3 regions of the Paenibacillus sp. FSL R5-0923 genome follow, and region 2 is predicted to be linked to each of the others. Evidence: predicted binding sites of a transcription regulator. Region 2 holds the regulator's gene; each other region holds the start of a gene.
What was found. The regulator LexA, encoded in region 2, represses DNA repair genes until DNA is damaged. The targets are predictions, from matches to a motif close to CGAACATATGTTCG.
Positions count from the first base shown of each region.

Region 1: the regulator LexA is predicted to act here: its motif matches at 2,040-2,053, upstream of MKX35_RS10925 (ImmA/IrrE family metallo-endopeptidase).
Region 3: the regulator LexA is predicted to act here: its motif matches at 1,775-1,788, upstream of MKX35_RS10965 (YolD-like family protein).

Region 1 covers NZ_JBBPAT010000001.1:2,455,170-2,458,446, forward strand. Annotated here, with positions in the region: gene MKX35_RS10905 (RNA polymerase sigma factor) at 1-316, opposite strand, end outside; gene MKX35_RS10910 (DUF3139 domain-containing protein) at 493-825, opposite strand; gene MKX35_RS10915 (hypothetical protein) at 936-1,106, shown strand; gene MKX35_RS10920 (hypothetical protein) at 1,230-1,391, opposite strand; gene MKX35_RS10925 (ImmA/IrrE family metallo-endopeptidase) at 1,468-2,010, opposite strand; gene MKX35_RS10930 (YjfB family protein) at 2,151-2,327, opposite strand; gene MKX35_RS10935 (hypothetical protein) at 2,477-2,623, shown strand; gene MKX35_RS10940 (NucA/NucB deoxyribonuclease domain-containing protein) at 2,702-3,133, opposite strand; gene MKX35_RS10945 (cytidine deaminase) at 3,241-3,277, shown strand, end outside.
Region 2 covers NZ_JBBPAT010000001.1:3,845,373-3,848,649, forward strand. Annotated here, with positions in the region: gene MKX35_RS17205 (hypothetical protein) at 1-141, opposite strand, end outside; gene MKX35_RS17210 (L,D-transpeptidase) at 291-629, opposite strand; gene lexA (transcriptional repressor LexA) at 903-1,529, opposite strand; gene MKX35_RS17220 (LysM peptidoglycan-binding domain-containing protein) at 1,825-2,238, shown strand; gene MKX35_RS17225 (DUF896 domain-containing protein) at 2,348-2,557, shown strand; gene MKX35_RS17230 (hypothetical protein) at 2,607-3,134, shown strand; gene MKX35_RS17235 (HAD family hydrolase) at 3,168-3,277, shown strand, end outside.
Region 3 covers NZ_JBBPAT010000001.1:2,460,278-2,463,554, forward strand. Annotated here, with positions in the region: gene MKX35_RS10950 (glycosyl hydrolase) at 1-198, shown strand, start outside; gene MKX35_RS10955 (PH domain-containing protein) at 280-768, opposite strand; gene MKX35_RS10960 (hypothetical protein) at 886-1,446, shown strand; gene MKX35_RS10965 (YolD-like family protein) at 1,829-2,164, shown strand; gene MKX35_RS10970 (hypothetical protein) at 2,161-2,325, opposite strand; gene MKX35_RS10975 (M15 family metallopeptidase) at 2,624-3,277, shown strand, end outside.

The sequences.
Region 1 (3,277 bases), 1.4 Mb from region 2:
GCAGTAGAGCCAAATCCTCGGGGGTGTCTACCGCAATCGGCTCAGCATTTTCCAGCTTAACCTCTCGCTTGCGCCAGCCTCTGCCCAGTAATGTTTTACAATGATTGGTGATTACTCGGATCAGCCATGCTTTTTGATGTTCAGCGTCTTTGAACTTTGGTGCTTTTTCTATCAGTTTGATGAAGGTATCCTGAGTGGCCTCTTCGGCATCTTGGCGGCTGCCTAAATGGACCAAAGCAATCCGGAACAGCATATCTGCGTAGATTTCGTAACTCTTTATCACATGATTTCCCGGCCGGGTCATGGATCGTTGCATGATTCTATGCCCCCTTTACCTATAACACCATTTAGGACGGCATTTGGTCACATTATGTTCCTGAGAAAATTTGTTAGCGTCTAGATCAAGGGTTAGAATCTAAAAAAGGCGCGATTGCCCCAGCAGCCATATCATGACTACTGAGACAATCGCGCCTTTATAATAGAAGTTCCCCTTTACGGGAGGCCCTCCTCAATATGTTTATATGTATAGTTTGGATCAAACCTTTTTACAAGAGCCATGCTATATTGATAAATCCGATCCTTCTCTTTTCGATAAAAGTATCTTGCGTTAGGTTCATCTGCAAAAATCACCGTTGTACTTACGACGGGAGCCTTACTAATCTGGGTGTGTACTTTATAAAGATCTTCATTCTTATAATCTCTCGTAGCTACCAAATAATGAATCACTTCATTGTCCATATGATTTCGGAAGGCCTGAAGCGCTAAAGAAGCGACTCCATATACAATAACGAAGGTAATAAGAATTATTTTTGTTCTTTTCTTCATTAATTCCCTCCATTTAGCTAAAATGTATATATTATAAGATAATATATTGTGACTGGTATGTCATATCTATTGTATCTTGTAATCTACACATTAGAAGGGTGGAGAGAAAGATGACACAGCAAGAAGAAAAAATACAGGAGCTGGAGCGGCGAATTAAGGTATTGGAGAATCATACTAGTCCCAGCCTACCAGGTCTCAGAATCTTATGGTTTATTATTTGGGGAGTTGTGGGTATGTTCCTCATTCTAATTCTTATTGGTTTGATTCAATTTGTCGCATAACAGAGCTTATAATTACAAATAAGGCAGCAAATTTCCTGCCGATAGTTAAACCCGCGTAGGTAAAGAATTGCCTGGGTATACTATACTTGCTGCCTTTTTATTATGAACTTACACAAATCATCTTCAGTCTTCTTTGGGTTCTTGCAATAAAATGGAGAAGGTCCCCGTTTCATGATCCACTTCAATCGACTCGATCCCAACAAAATCCGGAATTTCGGGGTGTACTGCATCTACGTTATAATCTGGATGAGTCATCAATAATTCAATTACTTTAATGGCTTCCATATCGATCCCCCTTGCGAGAAATTCCACCATAATTAATGGTCCTTCATTGCGACTACCCTTATTATCTCCGCAGTCATTATTGAATATGTGTTAATCGTTCTTCGTTTCTTCCCATCACGGCCAATAATTGCCCCTGAAAAACACGTCTTTGAATTTGATCAATCCGCTGTAAAGCCAGCTCGCTTGGCACTTGAAATTCTGCTGCAAGATAGCTGATTGCATCTTCACGTTGCTCAGGCAATGTCATGCGGGAGATCATGGAGTAGGGCATAGCTGCATAAAGAATAAATCGCTCAGATTCATCCTCCTGTGCCCGCGTAAAATGTTCTGGCATCAATATTTGATCAGTACCATGGCGGAGCAGATGACAGAGCTCATGGAGAAACTCTAGCCGCTGCAGACTGGCTGGAAGCCGGTTGTCTATAAACATGGTGTACATCCCCGCTGATGCTTCGATGCTCTTGCTTCTTACATCCAAATAATGAACCCAAATATTAAGCCGTTCTGCAATATAAGCAATCGAAATTTGCGAAGGCTGAGTAAGGTTCAGACGCTTGTATAAATCTTCTGTCCACTTCTCCAGCGCAGTCATTTGATAATAGGATTTCATATTATTCATATCATTCACCTCATTCAGAATCAGTTATAGGATCGTATGTTCGCATAAATGAGCAAAAGAAAAGCCCGAAGGCTATGTAAAGTAAAAAACATAAGGACACATAAGAACTAGTGTTCTCGTGTGTCCTTAGCATAAAGCAATTAAACACTAATATCAAGTGTTTTTCCTAAATTCGGAGCAACGCTTTTGCCCAGCATTTCCACCATCGTTTGACTCTGGGTTTCAGCCTGATTTTTGGCAATATTCATGACTTGTATTCCTACATTTTGAGCTAAGGATGCCTGGCTCATTGCCATTGATAATGCGGCTATATCCATATTGCACCTCCTTTGTGTATATCCTGTTTATCGACAGTGCCTACCTAATTCATTAGGTGAATAGCATTTGTTTGCCAGTTCGCCCAAACAGCTTATCTCCTTTTTACATATCTTGTGCTGTAGTCATTAATCATTAGGAGGAATTAATTATGGGAATGGAACATTGTGGTTGTAACGTAGGTCCTGTAGTAAGCCCAGTAAATGTAGGTCCGGTGTGTAGTCCTTTTACTTCAACAGGAGCTATTCTGGTACTCTTCATCTTGCTGGTTATCATCACTAAAGCTTGCTTATTCTAAGCTAGCTGATGCACATTGTAGCCCCATCCGGTATACCGGATGGGGCTATTCTTTTGAAGCACTGTTCACGTTAGCTTATTATTTGAACATAAATTCTACGCGGGTTCCATCCGCATAATCTTCTAACTGATTGCCAACCCAGCTTCCTGCGCCGCGGTTATCTTTTGGGGTTATGTATTCAATGTCGGCCCCTTTGCCGCCTTCATTACACATGGCCATGGGCCATTCATCGCGGTCGTAGCCTTTTTTGGTGGAGATCCCTTTTAAGGATTCTTTGCGGTTGTCTTCAGCCTGCTCACGGTTAATCGTGCACGTCGCGGACTCCCCTTTGGCAATCGCGTCCTGAATGTGCTTAGCGGTCTCAGGATAACGATCTGATGGGAAGATCAGCTGAACAACTTCTGAATCGGATGTGGACGAGGGGGCTGCCGGATCTCCGTTCTGTTCATACCAGTAACCGCCCAAAGCAAGTAACACAACAATGATGAGACTGGTGAGTAATTTCTGTATTTTCAAATCTGCTCCTCCTTTTTTGGAACTTAAAATAGTATATCTTATATCATAATGCAGTGCGATTTAATATACTTAGGAAAAATAAGAGGAGGACGGAATTGGATATGGAGTATTTGATTACGATTGAAGATCAGACGCTTA
Region 2 (3,277 bases):
GGTCCCTTGAATACTGCCGAATGAGGTGAGTAAATTTACTTTTTTTCCACCCGCTTGATCGTTATTTAACAATAAGCCAGAGAGTTTAACAAGTGCATCGACTTTAAAATCGACGAGGGTTCTAATTTTTGAGTTGTTCAAAACGAGACACTTCCTTTCAATTTGAAATCCTGTTAACATTATTCGACATATAGCCACATAATTCCTATTAGGTCATCAAAAATACATAAATACAAACACGCCCCCTCCATTGAACCATGAGTGAGGCGTGTTTATCTATAGAGATAGATTTAATTCCTGATCGTTACTCGTGTTCCAATCGGTACAATCGCAGCTAGTGCTAACACATCTTCATTGTACATACGAATACAACCGTGGGATACTTCGTGCCCTATGGATGAGGGATCATTATTTCCATGTATCCCATAGTGAGGCTTAGATAGCCCCATCCAAAAGACCCCAAATGGACCACCTGGATCGGGTTGTTTGTTGATGATTGTGAATTCACCGAGTGGTGATTGAGTTAACATTTTACCGATTCCGACTGGGAAGCCCCTGATCACAATGTCGTTATCAAGAAGATAAAGCATACGCTGCGTCAGATCAACTATAATCCGGTAATTTGGCATTGTGCAACACTCCTTTCTAATTAAGATATGAGGAGGATGCCTAAACGGTTATTCATTAAAAATGGTCATTTTAGCCTATGAGAACAAATGTTCTGTAATTGATAAATGGAGTTTGATAACAATAAAAAAGCTATTCTGCATTTGCAGAACAGCTTTTTTAAAAAAATAAAAGAAAGTATATATTTTTACGATATACCCTATCCTTATACTTCTCGTAGAAACGGATACCGTCCTTTAGGACGGTATCCGTTTTCGCTAGGTAGGAGTGCAAACTTAGTGGATATCTCGAAATAATCCGATAACTCTGCCGAGAATGGTTACGCGATTAAGGCGAAGAGGCTCGTACGCCGGATTCTCCGGCTGAAGACGTATATGATCACGTTCTTTATAAAAAGTCTTAACGGTTGCTTCATCTTCTTCGGTCATAGCTACAACGATATCTCCGTTATCAGCCGTTTGTTGTTGACGAACAATAACATAGTCGCCATTCATAATCCCAGCTTCGACCATACTGTCACCTTGAACCGATAACATAAATACTTTGTTATCTCCAACATAGTGAGTTGGAAGCGGGAAGTAGTCTTCAATATTCTCAGTAGCAGTGATAGGAACCCCGGCGGTAACCTTACCTACGACAGGAATGCGAGCGACGGTTTGCGCGAAATGATGGACATTCTCGGAATCCTCTTGGCCAAGCAATTCTATCGCACGAGGCTTCGTTGGATCTCGACGGATAAGTCCCTTCTTCTCTAGCCGATCTAAATGACCGTGAACTGTGGAGCTGGAAGCAAGACCAACAGCTTCTCCAATCTCCCGGACGGAAGGAGGATAACCCTTGCTGCGGACTTCGCTACGTATAAATTCCAGGATCGCCAGCTGGCGACTTGAAATCTTTGACATTGGAATCAACCCCATATAGTAATGTTTGGGAAAATTATAACATAGAACTACCGTTCGCACAAACATAAGTTCTAACTATTATAAATATTAATTCGAAAGAGTTAATAAATGGTAGTCTTGTATTGATTGCGTTTCCTTCATCTAAACGATAAGAGTGATTCTTTATATGAAGAATATGGTAAATATTAACCTCTGAAAAAAAGAGAACAATTGTTCTAAAATAGTATTGAAGAAAACACATGTTCGTGTTATTATAATTTCAAAAGTAAGAACAAGTGTTTGGAGGATGATATTCATGTTAAAATACAGTACATACCGTAGCATCTACGATAAAGCCCCAGTGGTTGAATCTTTAGGACATAATCCTATTACCCGTTATTCAGCTCAGATTAAAGAGATTACAGAGTTTTTGCTTGAAGGCTTGATGCGTTTGTTCCGTAGAGATTTTGTTATTAAACTGACATTGATCATCGTGCTCGTACTATCAGGACTTACAGTAGTAGGTAATGTATTTGCAGGATCTACTACTTTAATGAAGGATGAGAAGCGCGTAGTGGTTGAACGTGGAGATACACTTTGGAGTATTGCTCTTGAGAATAAACCTTCTGATATGAAAACGGCTGTATATATAGAAGGAATTAAAAAATCCAATGGCATTAAAGGTAGTCAGATTAATGCTGGAGATATTCTCACTTTACCTATATATTAATATTCTAAGAACATAATAAGAGGACATGAAGAGCTTGCAGGGAGTAAACCTTGACAAGCTCTTTTTCTCATGGCAGAGTTAGAATTAATTTATAAGGGGAGGGAAAGTTTTGAATATTGATGAGTTGGTCGCGCGTATTAACGAATTGGCACGCAAACAGAAGAGCGTAGGCCTTAATCAAGAGGAAACGGCGGAACGCGCCAAGCTTCGTGAAATTTATTTGGGGAATATTCGCAATAACTTCCGAGCACAATTGAATACGATTGAATTGGTTGATAATGATGAGCATGAACAAGGTAACAAGGGGCGTAAGCATTAACACCCTGTTCCTTTTCATAGATATTACTGGATGACTAGGGGGAACGCATATGGCCCGTTCTTGGGAAAGAATGGTTCAACGCAACACGCAGCAAATTAATAAGCAAAGAAAGAAACAGGGGAAGGAAACGATTTACGCATCTAAATCTAAATCTCCTGGTAAGAACAGTGAAACCTTTAAAGGCCGTAACATTGCATTTCCATTAGTGTTATTAGTGCTTGGTACTATGTTTTGGATGGTTGGTTCAGTGGACCAGGCCAAAGGTAATGGTATGCTTATGAACTGGCTAGGAGTCGTTTTGTACTACTTACTAGCGGCACTTCTGTTCTTCCGACGTCCGTACTTGAAGGTAGAGAATGCTAGACTATCTACTATAAAATTCAACCGCGAACGTTATCTGCCAGCTTCTGATATTGAGAAAATCATCCTTTCGCGTGGAGCTGTTGTAATTAAGCATAAAGGCAAACGCACGAAATGGATTTTTACCAGACTTATGAATCGTTATGATACCAATGCAATGGGGACTCGACTGGAAGCATTCGCAAAAGCTCACCAAATTGAAGTAGTTCACGAATAGAAATTAACCAGCCATGGGAGAGGGAGACCTGTAATGCCAATTTCCGCCGTACTATTTGACCTTGATGATACACTGCTCTGGGATGATCGGAGCGTTAATGAAGCATTTCGTTCTGCATGTGAAGCCGCTGGGGATACGATTGA
Region 3 (3,277 bases), 1.4 Mb from region 2:
GGAGGGCTGATCATTGATAGCTGGGTGAATCAGAGTGGACAGGAGCGAAAAGGCAGTGTGAATCTTATAGCTGGCAAGCTACATGAAATAAAAGTGGAGTACTATGAGAATGAGGGGGACGCGCGAATTGTATTGCAGTGGGAAAGTCCTAGCCAACCCAAAGGGATTATTCCAGCAGGAGCGTTTTATCTTCCATAAGACGATATCCGAACTGATTCGAGCATCGGAATATTAGCGAAAAAGCCCCGGATTTCGGGGCTTTTTTAATGTGAAAGGTTCTTAGATTTGTTCACGGTAGCTAATGTTGTTGGCGATCTTCTCGTCACGAACAGCTTTGCGCAGAATATCTTTGACGGTTTGGGCATCATGGATTTTTCGGAAAAGAAGCTGAGGCGCTGAGGCATCATCAGAAAATACAGTTAATGTACCGATGCCGAGCATCCGGTCCATGATAGATTGTGCTACGGATAAATCGCGTACACGCAGTAATTCGATCTCTTCGACATTTTTACCGATAAGTCCGGTCTTTACCATAATGCGCTGGCTTGTAATGGTGTACGTAGTCGTGTTTAGGCGTACGATTCCTTTGAGGCGATCAGAGATACTGGCTGGTTTGCCTTTCCAGAGCACGACTTCTTGAGTAGCGTTTGGATTTGCTGATGGACGACGGGTGGTCACTGGAGCGGCTCCGTCAATGCTAGATCCGCATTCTCCACAAAATTTAGCGCCCTGCTTATATTCTGATCCGCAGGTTGTGCAATAAGGCATAAATACTCTCCTTCCCTGATTACAATTGAAATAATTATAACATAATAGTCATTTTACATAAATTTCATTTGCGCTTTACACAAACCGACATTATTCTGTTAAGTGGAGGGATAAATAATGAAAAAAGTGTTACTAATAGGAACGCTAATGCTGACTGTCATCCTTAGCGCCTGCAGCAATAATAATTCAACTTCATCGGCTCCTGGCTCGGAAGAAGAAGTGCAGGAAACCGTGCAAAACTTCTACAATGAAATGTCTAAGCTTGATGAATTAGGAAAATCATCTTTAGCGGAGTTCAACGAAGCTATTGCTGCTTATTCAGCAGGAGAACTTTCGGACAGGCAGTTGGAGAAGAAGATTAACGAGTTCCAGAAGACCGCAACAGAACTATCCAATCAGGCTGAAAAAGTGAAAATCTCCTCTAGCTTGCCCGAAGACATTCGTAAACTGCTTGATGAGTCCAAAATTGCTTTTCAAAGTGCTTATTCTCTAAAAGAACAGGCCTCTCAAGGTGCTGATTCCGCAGAGGTCACTGCTGAGAAGTTCGAGGAATTGAATCAGAACGCTGACGTCGCGATGCTATACGGCATTTCCAAGCTTAATGAAGCAAGAGAAGCAACAGGACTCATCGATGCTGATGGTAAGTCCACCGCTGAACCAGAGAAAGTTCAAGAATAGATCGAAATTTAGACGCTGTACAGTTCAACTGTCAGCGTCTTTTTGATGCGATTTTGAGCTTGAGTAGAGGTAACACTGCCAATCCTATAAATAAGCCAGCTACGATTCCTTTTGTGAGGTCTGAGAGGGTACTGCTTCGATATACAAGGGGGTATAGACACAGGAATAATACGGGAATTAGGATGAGCAAGGCATTGTTTTTTTTCAAGTGGAAAGCTCCTCTCAATTAGATATTCAATATTATACAACTTTTAGATAAAAGAGGAGGATTTTAAAGTGGTATCTTTTTCCTGATTATTGATTATTCAGCGAAGGTGTGGATATAATACAAACATACGTTCGTATGTAACGGAATAAGTATAGAAATTAGGGAGGGGTTACCATGGGCAAAAAGCTGGAGAAAAACGGACTGTGGGAAAGTAGTCGCATGATGCTGCCGGAGCATAAGGTAAGAATCATTAGGGATGAACGGGAGACCCTGCGCCGCATTAAGCCTATTCTGGATGAGCAGAAGCTGGAGGAGATCGAATGTACACTGGCCTTATCGTTACGGAGTCATGTGCGCGTCACTGTTGTGCTGTTTGATCCTTTTGAGAATACGACAATTAGTGGTTTTGTGACTTCCATTCACACCCACTCGCGTGAGTTTAAGCTGCAGTGGGCGGAGGAATGGAAGTGGATTAATGTAGATGATCTAGTGGAGGTTTACATCGTCTAATGCTGAGAACCGCTGACTTCACTTTTTTCATAAGCAATTAGGGTCACCGTTGGGTTGCCGGTTAGATGTGCAATGGAAGCTTCGGCATTTCGAATAATTTCGAGTGCTTCTTCCTGCTCGCTCAGGGCAGCAACTTTATAGCTATCACTATGAATGTCCATATGTGTTCCCACCTTTCGCTAATATTTTGCCCTTTTTTGTAGAAATGATCCAAGGTGAAGAAGCTATGAATAGGTGCTTTTCAGGGGAGATCTCGGGGATACCGGGGTCTTTTTTTAAAATATAAGAAAGTATAAGTTATGCACCTATCATTTATGTCTTATATTTCTCGCTTAAACGCTTATCGTCCTTCCTTATATGGACGCCGAAGACATTTATGATTGTATGCTAAGGCAAGCAGGGGTATTAGTACAAGCGAATGGGGAAGCGGGATCATTGATTATAGCAAGGGGTGATTCTATGCTGACTTTAGATCAAGTGAGGGACAAATCGGCGGCGAGGCTTGTTGGGCTTCATCCTGTTTTGGCAGCAGGGGCGAAGGCTTTGATACAGCAAAGCTATGCCAGAGGAGTGCCCATCGTTATTACTCAGGGATTGCGGTCGATTGCTGAACAAAATGCCTTGTATGCGCAGGGGAGAAGTAGGCCTGGACCTATAGTTACCAACGCCAAGGGTGGAACCAGCTATCACAATTATGGCCTTGCGTTTGATTTTGCGCTTTTGCTGCCGGATGGAAATAGTATTTCCTGGGATATGAATCGTGATGCTGATAAAGATAAAATAGCGGACTGGCAAGAGGTTGTACAGGTGGGAAAACAGCTAGGGCTTGAGTGGGGAGGAGACTGGACGTCTTTTAAAGATTATTCACATCTGCAAATGGCCTTCGGCTTAACTACGACTCAACTTCGGGCAGGTAAACGTCCTACGACGGATCAGGTCAATGAAGCTTTAAAAAGAATTACTGGGGAGGATGACCAGGTGAACAAAGACGTTAAAGTAACGATAACCTTAAACGGCACTAAACTTACGGATGGTGTTCTTGATACCGGCGTAACGTATGTACCCGTGCGTGCTCTGGCTGAGGCGCTTGGAGCAAAGGTTACGTATGACGCA